Regions from separate parts of the Arthrobacter sp. efr-133-TYG-120 genome, predicted to be linked through region 3. Evidence: riboswitches for the same ligand, from Rfam matches in the RefSeq annotation. Region 3 holds a riboswitch; each other region holds the start of a gene.
What was found. Region 3 has a riboswitch for S-adenosylmethionine ahead of QRN51_RS09910 (hypothetical protein). Riboswitches for the same ligand answer to the same signal wherever they lie in the genome.
Positions count from the first base shown of each region.

Region 1: it holds a riboswitch for S-adenosylmethionine, as region 3 does, so the genes downstream of both, metX (homoserine O-acetyltransferase MetX) here and QRN51_RS09910 (hypothetical protein) in region 3, are expected to answer to the same signal.
Region 2: it holds a riboswitch for S-adenosylmethionine, as region 3 does, so the genes downstream of both, QRN51_RS17745 (DUF1737 domain-containing protein) here and QRN51_RS09910 (hypothetical protein) in region 3, are expected to answer to the same signal.

Region 1 is NZ_JARVRI010000015.1:16,673-19,939, forward strand. It holds gene QRN51_RS10255 (SGNH/GDSL hydrolase family protein) at 1-263, shown strand, start outside; gene QRN51_RS10260 (hypothetical protein) at 329-721, shown strand; gene metX (homoserine O-acetyltransferase MetX) at 723-1,844, opposite strand; SAM riboswitch class IV at 1,858-1,973, opposite strand; gene QRN51_RS10270 (S8 family peptidase) at 2,189-3,267, shown strand, end outside.
Region 2 is NZ_JARVRI010000031.1:61,800-65,066, forward strand. It holds gene QRN51_RS17735 (O-succinylhomoserine sulfhydrylase) at 1-788, opposite strand, end outside; gene QRN51_RS17740 (rhodanese-like domain-containing protein) at 789-1,199, opposite strand; gene QRN51_RS17745 (DUF1737 domain-containing protein) at 1,196-1,453, opposite strand; SAM riboswitch class IV at 1,464-1,576, opposite strand; gene QRN51_RS17750 (hypothetical protein) at 1,681-2,040, opposite strand; gene QRN51_RS17755 (Lrp/AsnC family transcriptional regulator) at 2,096-2,527, shown strand; gene ocd (ornithine cyclodeaminase) at 2,687-3,267, shown strand, end outside.
Region 3 is NZ_JARVRI010000014.1:358,303-361,569, forward strand. It holds gene QRN51_RS09900 (VIT1/CCC1 transporter family protein) at 1-388, opposite strand, end outside; gene QRN51_RS09905 (hypothetical protein) at 657-845, shown strand; gene QRN51_RS09910 (hypothetical protein) at 871-1,191, opposite strand; SAM riboswitch class IV at 1,206-1,325, opposite strand; gene QRN51_RS09915 (sodium:solute symporter family protein) at 1,407-2,939, opposite strand; gene QRN51_RS09920 (helix-turn-helix domain-containing protein) at 3,243-3,267, shown strand, end outside.

The sequences.
Region 1 (3,267 bases), on a different contig from region 3:
CGCTCGGCCATCACACCGTCGCGGCGATGGTCCTCGATTCGCTCAACGTGCCGCACAACCTCGAGCCGCTGTTCCCCAAGCCACTCCCCCAGCGGAGTTGGCGCGAGGCCCGCTCGGGCGACCTCGTATGGGCACGGGAGTATTTTGTCCCGTGGGTCATCCGTCGGATCCGGCACCGCTCCTCCGGCGACGGCATCCTGCCGAAACGCCCGACGCCGGGACCCGTCTTCGGTCCTGCCGACACCATCCTGCCCCGGAGCTGAACGGGAGCCGTGTGGGTCACAGGGAGCGGGGCTAAGCTGGTGAAAGACTAGGGAGGCCCTCCACTGTGAACAATGTGATCTTCTGGATCATCGTCTGCTCCTGGCTGATTCCCATGGGGATCCGCATGTACAACCGATCGCGCCAGCGCAGGCTCCGGGACTTCCCTCCGCAGGATTACCCCGGGCAGCCCTATCCTCCGCAGCACTACCCCGTCGGATACCCGGAGCAACCCCCGGTCATCTTCCCGGCTGAGCCGCAACCCCCGGTGGGAATGCCCGCACCTCAGGCCGCTCCGCGGTCGTCGGCTACTCCGCAAGCGAACAGCGCGCCCCAGCCGGACAGCGCGCCGCAAGGCTACCGGGCACGGAAACTGGCCGAACTCGACCAGGAGTATAGCGACGGGAAAATTGCCATGGAGGACTACATGAAGCTCCGCCAGGAGATCATGAACGGCTGATTCAGCCGAAGAACGCCTCCCGCAGCTGGGGGCCGAGCTGGCCGATCTCGGTGAGGAAACCGTCGTGCCCGATGGGCGCCTCGATCACATGAACGGGGACTTCTCCGGGCAAGGCCTTGGCCAGCTCGTGCGATTGTTCCGGGAAATAGAGCCGATCCGAGTCCACCGAGGCAACGAAGAACTTCGCCGTGGCCACGGACAACGCGTCCTCCAATGAGCCCCGGCCGCGAGTGATGTCGTGGCTCATGAGCGCCTCAGTGATGGCGATGTAGCTGTTGGCGTCGAAGCGCTGGACCAGCTTGCGTCCCTGGTGGTCGAGGTAGCTCTCCACCTGGTAGCGGCCCCGGTCCCCTAAGGCCGCAGCCTGTAGGGGTGCCTCGCCGCCTTGGGCGTTCCTGCCGAAGCGGAAGTCCAGTTCATCCGCCGAACGGTAGGTGATGTGGGCGATCCGCCGGGCGAGGGCCAGCCCCGCCTCGGGCGCGGCCTGGCCATAGTAGTCGCCGCCCTTGAAGTCGGCGTCCTGCCGGATGGCGAGCGTCTGGGCCTGCGCGAACGCAATCTGTTCGGCAGTGCTGTACGCCCCGATCGAAATCACGGCACATCGCTTGACGCGGTCCGGATAGCTGACGGCCCACTCCAGTGCGCGGGCACCGCCCATGGACCCGCCCACCACGGTGTGCCAGCTGTGGATCCCCAAGGCGTCGGCGAGCCGGGCTTCGGCTACAGTGCTGTCCCGCAGGGTCACAAGCGGGAAGCGGGAGCCCCATGGCTTGCCGTCAGGAGCGCTCGACGACGGCCCGGTGCTGCCGTAGCAGCCTCCCACGATGTTGACGGAGACTACGAAGTAGCGGTCCGTGTCGATGGTGGCGCCGGGACCAACGAGTTGCTCCCACCAGCCTTCTTCGTCGCTCTCGCCACGGGCCACATGGGTGCTGCCGGTCAGTGCATGCTCCACGAGGACGGCGTTGGAAGCGTCGGCGTTGAGCCGGCCCCATGTCTCGTACGCAAGGACGACCTCAGGGAGGAAACCCCCGGCCTCCAGTTCGAGCCCTCCTACGGAAACATACTTGAGGGTTCCGTCCTGGGTACCTGAAAGGGGTATGGCTGTTGCAGCAATTGTCATTCGTCGACACCTCACATCGCGCTTGCCCGCCGCCAACACAGCGAAGGGCCAGGTCTTCACCCGGGGCACCCCGCCGCGAAAGGAGGGTTGCCGGCCAGCAAGCCGGGGCTGTCGCTGGCACTCATGACCTATGGGAAGAGTCTAGGAAAACCGGACCCCTTCTGACGAAGATTATGACAGCTTTGTGACACTTGGCCGCGTTTTGTTCACGAAGCCGGGGTTGTGGATGTCTGAAATTGAAGAGACGGGTGATGCCTGTGTGACTGGAGATAGAATTGGGCGCAGCAGTCTGCATCCTTCGGATGTCTCCGCCGCCACTGTGCGTCACAGGAAGATTGAAGCTCGTGAAAAAGCCATCCGGCGTCGTTCCAATAGCCCTGTTCTTGCTGGTATCAGGTTTCACCGTGGGAGTGCCGCTGCCGGCGCACGCCGACACGACTCCGGCAGCAGGCGAAGACAGATACATGGTCCACTACGCCGAAGGCACCGACGTTGACGGGAAGACCGCGGAGCTGCGCTCGCAGGGAGTCTCGGTGGACAAAACGTTCACGCATGCCGTGAAGGCCGCGGTCGTCACGGCGACGCCAGCGAAGGCCGCTGCGTTGGCGAAGTCGAGCCACGTGGCATCGGTCGAGCGGGACACCCCGGTACGGATTTCGGACACCCAAGCGCCGGCACCCTGGAACCTCGACCGGACCGATCAGCGCACCCTCCCTTTGTCCGGGAGCTACACCCCGCCTTCGAGCGGCGCCGGGGTTCAGGTCTACATTGTGGACAACGGGGTGCTTGGCACCCATGTGGACTTCGGCGGTCGGGTGACCGCGGGGTGGAGTGCCTTCTCGGGGCAGCCCGCCAATGCCCCCTGCACCGATCCGGCAATGCCCGACGCCGGCCACGGGACGCACGTAGCAGGCATCACAGCCGGCAGCACCTACGGCATGGCCAAGTCGGCAACCATCGTGCCGGTGCGGGTCCTTGGTTGCGACGGTACGGGATACTCCTCCGACGTCATAGCCGGCCTCGATTGGATGGTCCAGCAGCACCAGCCCGGCCAACCCGCCGTCGCCAACCTCAGCCTCTCCGGACCTGCGAACCAGAGCCTGGACGACGCTGTCCAGGGCGCGATCAATAGCGGCATTATCGTCACCTTGGCGGCCGGCAATTCCAGCACGGACGCGTGCACGCTGTCCCCCAGCCGCGTGGCTGCCGCGATCACGGTGGCCGCGAGCGACAGCTTCGACCGGCAGGCATCGTTCTCCAACTACGGTCCCTGCGTCGACCTGTACGCACCAGGAGTCCAGATCACCTCGGATTGGCAGACGTCAAATACCGCAACGGCTGTCCTGAACGGAACCTCGATGGCCTCTCCGCATGCGGCAGGAGCGGCCGCGATGCTCCTCGCCATGCATCCCTCGTGGAGCCC
Region 2 (3,267 bases), on a different contig from region 3:
GCCATCGTCTCCAGACCCTTGGTCAGGACCCAGGCGTTGAACGCGGAAAGCGACGGACCGGTGTGCCGCATGAGCTGCTTGACGGGACCGTCGATGAACTCCTTGGTGCCCAGGATCGCTCCGCCAAGGACCCGACCCTGGCCGTCGATGTGCTTGGTGCCCGAGTAGACAATCACGTCTGCTCCGAGATCGCCGCAGCGCTGCAGGAGGGGAGTGGCGAAGACGTTGTCGACGACCACCGTGGCGCCGGCCGCGTGGGCCAGCTCGCTCACCGCGGCGATGTCCACGATTTCCTGCATGGGGTTCGACGGCGACTCGAAGAACACTGCGGTTGTCGGCTCGGACAGGGCAGCACGCCACTGGTCCAAGTCAGGCCCGTCGACGAAGACGGTCTCGACGCCCCAGCGCGGCAGGATCTCATTGAGGATGACGAAACAGGAGCCGAAGAGCGAGCGGGCGGCAACTACGCGGTCACCGGCAGCAAGCAACGCACCGAGGGCGGTGAAGACAGCGGACATGCCCGACGCCGTCGCGAAGCACGCTTCGGTGCCTTCGAGCAGGCGGAGGCGCTCCTGGAAGGTAGCTACGGAGGGGTTGCCGTAACGGGAGTAGACGAAGCGTTCGTCCTCGCCCGTAAATGCTCGCTCGGCGGCTGCGGCGGACTCGTAGACGAAGCCGGAGTTCAGGAAGACGGCCTCGGACGTTTCCTGGAAGTTGGTACGGTCAAGACCGCCGCGGACGGCCTGGGTGTCAGGGCTCCAGCTGGCGGCGTCAGGGTTGAAAGTCACTTAGATGTTCCCCAGGTTCGTCGGAAGTCCACGGTTTTTCCAGCCGTTCACGGTTCGCTCGCCGTAGCGGTCCGGCTCGCCCTCAAAGCCCTCGAGGACGTTGTAGGAGGTGTAGCCGGCCTGGGTGGCGGCAATCGCGGCGGCGATGGAGCGCTGTCCGGAGCGGCAGAGGAAAACCAGTTCGGTGCCGTCCGCCTCCGGGGCCTGCTGCGTCAACTCTTCGATGAAACGGGTGTTGGGGATGCCTCCGGCCAGGTTCCACTGGATGAACAGGGGATCGTTCTCGGTGGCTTTGGTGTCCGGGATGCCGATGTGTGCCCACTCGCCTTCGGTGCGGACGTCCACCAGGATGGCGCCCTGCTCAAGCTTGGCCCAGGCGTCGTGCGGGCTGAGGTCGCCTGCGTAGCTCATGCGTGGCCCTCGCCGTCGAACTCTTCATCAAGCTGATCCACCGCATTGGCAACGGCGGCATCTGCGCTTGCGATTGCCGCGGGCAGGACGATGGCCTGTGCCACGATTACGTCCGTGCCGTTGAAGGTCGCGGCCGGGCTGCCGTGCAACACGTATCCCTCCGCGAGGGCGGTGGAGATCCGCTCGCAGAATTCCTTGGTGTCAGGGCCCGTGATGAGACGGTACGAGAGTTTTTCTTCGGTGGGTTCAGGCATTGGTGCTCCTCAGTCACGCTTGCAGTTCGAAAGTGTCGATACGCCGAGTAGTCACCTGAGGCACCCCGCCGGAGAGAGGGTTGCCGACCAGCAAGTCAGGGCTTCGCGCTGGTGCTCATTACTCAAGAAGAAAAATAACATCCACGACGGCGGCCTGCATCACCGGCCGTCGTCATGTTCCGTAACCGGACGGCAGCCAGGCTGGCGAGGGCTGGGGTGCCAGCGTCCTAGGACTCGGTTTCATTGGGCAGCGGTTCCAGGCTCGCCTGGATCCGGGGTGGAATGGCGTCGAACCGCGACGCTACTGCCGTAGGGGAGTGATGAAAAGTGGAACCTTGATGCTTCCGGATTTCCAGCAGTTCGTGGACGGATATCCCGGTGGCCGTGGCGAGTGCATGCAGCGAGAGGCTGTTGTGATGAGCCAATGCAAAAACCACACCCGACAAGGCTTCGAAACCTTCTGTCTCGTAGATTTCCTTCACCAGGTTGGACATGCCATTTGCATCATCGATTGATCCCGCTGACGCACCAGTCGCCATGGCCGTCAGGGACCATGCAGCAGAGTCGGGGCTGATGTAGATGCTCATGTCGATACCCTACGGACTCAGGCCCGCTTGGGGAATGGGCGATACGTTTATCTTTATGGCAGCACTCACCGACCTTGACCGCCAGCTCCTCTCCGCTCTCCGGGAGGACGGCAGGGCCTCCGTGGCGAGCCTTGCGCGCAAGCTGGGCGTTGCTCGGGCCACCGTGAATAGCCGGCTTGAGCGTCTTGTCTCCTCGGGGACCATCGTTGGCTTCACCGCGAGGGTGCGCGACGAGGTGGATCCACTTGCGATCCGGGCCATTGCGCTCATTGCCGTGGAGGGAAGGTCGGCGGACAAGGTCATTCGCCAACTCCGCGGACTTCCCGAGATTTGGGCGCTACACACCACGAACGGCGGTTGGGATCTCGTGGCCGAGTTGCGCACGGAGAGCCTCAGCGACTTTGACCAGGTGTTGGGCAGGATCCGCGGGATCGAGGGGATCGTCAATAGCGAGACGAGCCTGCTGCTCAGTTCCGTCCTGCGATAGTCGCTTTTATGACGGGCGCCTGCCGTTGATCATTGTGTGCATAAGCAGTCATCATTTTGTGCATGTTTTCAATGAAAAGTACGTACTTTGGCAATTGTGGATGCATATCGCCGCTCCGTAGCCTCGTAGCAACAGTGCTTATGAGGGAAAGGAGCGCACATGACGCGCTTTGTCGATGTCCGCAATATGGTTCGTTGGACGGCCGGACGGGGCCCGGAGACCGTCATCTCGGAGATGATGCAGTACCTGGAAGACGACTTCCAGCGGTGGGAATCTTTTGACAAGACTCCGCGAGTGGCAAGCCACACGCCATTTGGCGTCATCGAGCTGATGCCCACCAGCGACCAGGAAACCTACGGCTTCAAGTATGTAAACGGACACCCCTCGAATCCCGCGCGCGGCTTCCAGACCGTGACAGCTTTCGGTGTCCTGTCCGACGTCCACAACGGCTACCCGACGTTCCTTGCGGAGATGACAGTGCTGACAGCGTTGCGGACGGCGGCCACGTCCGGCATGGTCGCTAAGAAGCTCGCGCGCCCCGATGCCCGGATCATGGCGATGATCGGAACCGGAACCCAATCGGAGTTTCAGGCGCTGGCCTTCCGGGCGGCCCTGGGTATAAACAGTGTGAGGATCTGGGACACGGACCCGGCAGCGATGGAGAAGTTCGTCCGGAACATGGCTCCCCTCGGCTTCGACATCACCATCGCAGACTCGGCGGCCCATGCAGTGGAGGGCGC
Region 3 (3,267 bases):
CAGCCCTTTGGGCGAGGGCCAGCACGAACACTGATCCAAAGTTCCGGGCGAGGAAGCCGAGCATTTGGCTTCGGATCGAGGCCGCCTTCGGCATGCCGGCATGTTCCCCGAGGAGCTTGAGCCAGTGTGCCTCGTGGCGGCCCTCGGCCTCTGCGAGTGCCAACAGGATTTCGCGTTCCTCGCCGTCGCGGCGCTGCGCCAGTTGGCGGTACACGGCGGCCTCGGCCCGCTCGTCCGCCAAGTACTGACGCCAGCGCTTGATGTCCGACGACGACGGGGGAGTCTTGGGGGCCGCTTCATCTTGCGATGGACTGCTTTGGTCCGAGCGATTGTCGGGATGCGCGTTGTCTGGATCTGTCGGGTTCTGTGGATCTGCGTGCGGGTGCACCGGGACTCCTGGGTTGCTGGGGCGGGCTTCATCGCCTCATTGCGGCTCCACTCTATCGCCAATTTCCGCGGTTTTTCGGCTGGCAATCCTCACTGGACGTTTTAGGCGCGCCTCAAAAACGGGAGGCTCCCGGGAGGCCCTTGACCGCGGTTGGGGGCAGTGCTGGGATGGATGGACAGGGTCCACGAATTGGCGGGGTAGCGTGGTGACCGGCTGCCTCATGTGCCTGTGCGATGGGCTCAGCGGCACGTCGAACGGAGGTTGCACCATGGACAGCACCGAAACCCACGCCCGCCACCCCGACCGTCCCACGGTCGAGGCCGATCCCGCCTACGACTACAGCGAAGACCTTGAGGTGGACGAGGACTGGGAGGAACAATCCGAGGTCCTCGACGACGACGAACGGGTGGTTCCGCTCGACGCAGAGGAACACCGCGAGGACGAAGAGTTCGAATAGCCCCGGGCTCGCTAAACCCGGGGAGCTAAAACGCGCTCAGGATGAAGTGCCTCTGCACGCCTGCCCGGTGCCCGGTTGCCGCCACCGTCAGGGTGAGTTTCCGTGTGGCGGGGAACCAGCGGGCGGGCTGGACCGCTTTTGAAAGGGCTTGGGTGATGAGCCGCGGCTCATGGTGCCAATAGCGTTCCAGGTTTCCGTCCACGACGAACGTGACGGAGCCTTGGGAGAGGTCGACGCCGGGAATCACCCGGACGAATTCGTCCACCCGGCGGGGGCGGTGCGACAAGAGGGTGCTGGGCTGGGTGGTGCGGCCGGCTATGGCGGTGGCGCCGTTTTCGAAAGGCATGGCCTTCTCCTGTGGAGTTGCTCTTGCCCGTTCGGTTGTCTCTGGTCCGAGCCGGGCCGCTTCTTCATCCGAACCACCCGTGAACATGGGGTTGGCGTGTGGCAAGTCGGAGCTTGGCGCCACATCTCTTGAAGCTCTTCCTACTGTACATGCGACGGCGGCGCCGCACCCCGGAAAAAGGTGCGGCGCCGCCGTCGTACTTGACTCTGTGAAACTTAGTGGCTGGCCACCGGGTGGGCCTCCAGCGGGAGTTCCTCGGTGACTCCTCCGGCGACGCGACGGTCCCATGCTTCGCGGACCTCGGGCTCCGTGGGAGGCGTCAGCAGCGAGACCACAACGTACACCAGCAACGAGGCTCCGAGGCCCCAATAGATGGGATCGTTGGCGTAGACGCCGTCTTCGCTGGGGATGATTCCCGTGGCGTAGGCGATCAGCAGGGCCAGGGTGAGTACGGACCCCACGGCCATGGACCAGGCCGCGGCAATGCCGGTGCCCCGCTTCCAGACCAGGCCGCCCAGGATGGCAACCAGCAGGCCGCCCACCAGGATGTCGTAGGCGATGGTCAGGGCGACCACGACGTCTTGCGCCGCCATGGATATCAACACGGCCACGATGCCCAGTCCGAGGACCCAGTAGCGGTTGGCCTTGACGTCGTGCTCGGGGTTCTCGGTGTCGTCGGTGTTGATGGTCTTGCCGAACCAGCTGGCCACGAACGGGACCACGTCGGCGCGGGCAACGGTCGCCGCGGCGATGAGGGCTCCGGAAGCCGTGGACATCATGGCCGCGACCGCAGCGGCCATCACGAGGCCGCCGATGCCGATCGGCAGGATGTGCGTGGCAACCTCGGCGTAGACGACGTCCTTGCCGAGGGCCTTCACGTCGATGTTGGGCAGTGCCACGCGGGCGGCAAGGCCGATCAATGCGCCGGCGACGCCGTACAGGACGCAGTAGATACCCGCGGTGGCACCGCCCCAACGGGCCACCTTGGGAGTCTTGGCGGTGAAGACGCGCTGCCAGATGTCCTGGCCGATCAGCAGGCCCAGGGTGTAGACCACGAAGTACGTGATGATGGTTTGTGCTCCGATGCCGTCCAACTGGAAGAAGCTGGCGTCAACGCGGGCACGGATGCCATCGAAGCCGCCTGCGGCGTTCAGGACGAACGGGAGCATGAGGAAGAAGATGCCCACGGTCTTGATGATGAACTGCACCTGGTCGGCGAGGGTGATGGACCACATGCCGCCGATCGTTGAGTAGACCAGGACGATTGCGCCGCCGACGGCGATGGCGAGCCAGCGCTCCCAGCCGAAGAGGACAACGAAGATGGTGGCGTAGGCGCCCGTGGACGTGGCGCACAACATCAGGGTGTAGGCGAGCATGACGATGCCGGAAGTCTGTGTGGCGCGCTGTCCGTAACGCAGGCTGAGCATCTGGGAGACCGTGTAGATCTTCAGCCGCTGGATGGTGCCGGCGAAAAGCAGGCTCAGGAGGAGCACGCCCGAACCGATCGCGACAACCAGCCACATGCCGGAGACGCCGAACTTGTAGCCGAGGCCGACGCCGCCAACCGTCGATGCGCCGCCGAGGACGACTGCGGCCATGGTGCCGGTGTAGAGCATCGGACCGAGGCGGCGTCCTGCCACGAGGAAGTCGCTGTTGTTCTTGGTGCGCGACTTGCCCCACCAGCCGAAGGCCAGCATGGCGAGCAAATACACCACCACGATCGCAATATTGATGAACGAAGAGTCCACGGTTGGCTCCTGAAAGTGATGCGCAGAGCCCTTGGGGATTCCGACGCCGGTCCGCTGGGTTTCGTTGCGGGTTGCGGAAGGTCTCTGCGCTGGTGATTGGGGAGAGTAGTCTGTGATGTATGCCTCACAAACAACACTTGTTGCCTATGAGGATACGTAGTGATGCGAGTAACAGTCAAGGTGCTGTCTCGCCCAGCGGACTCATCGGCGCTCCTCCAGCTTGCCAAAGGCCCTGCCGCGCGGGCGATCCGGCTACTATTGCTGCAATGACAGGGCCGCAGAAACGGCCTGAAAGGTTCGTGAATGAAGGCTCTCCCCGTTGAACCGA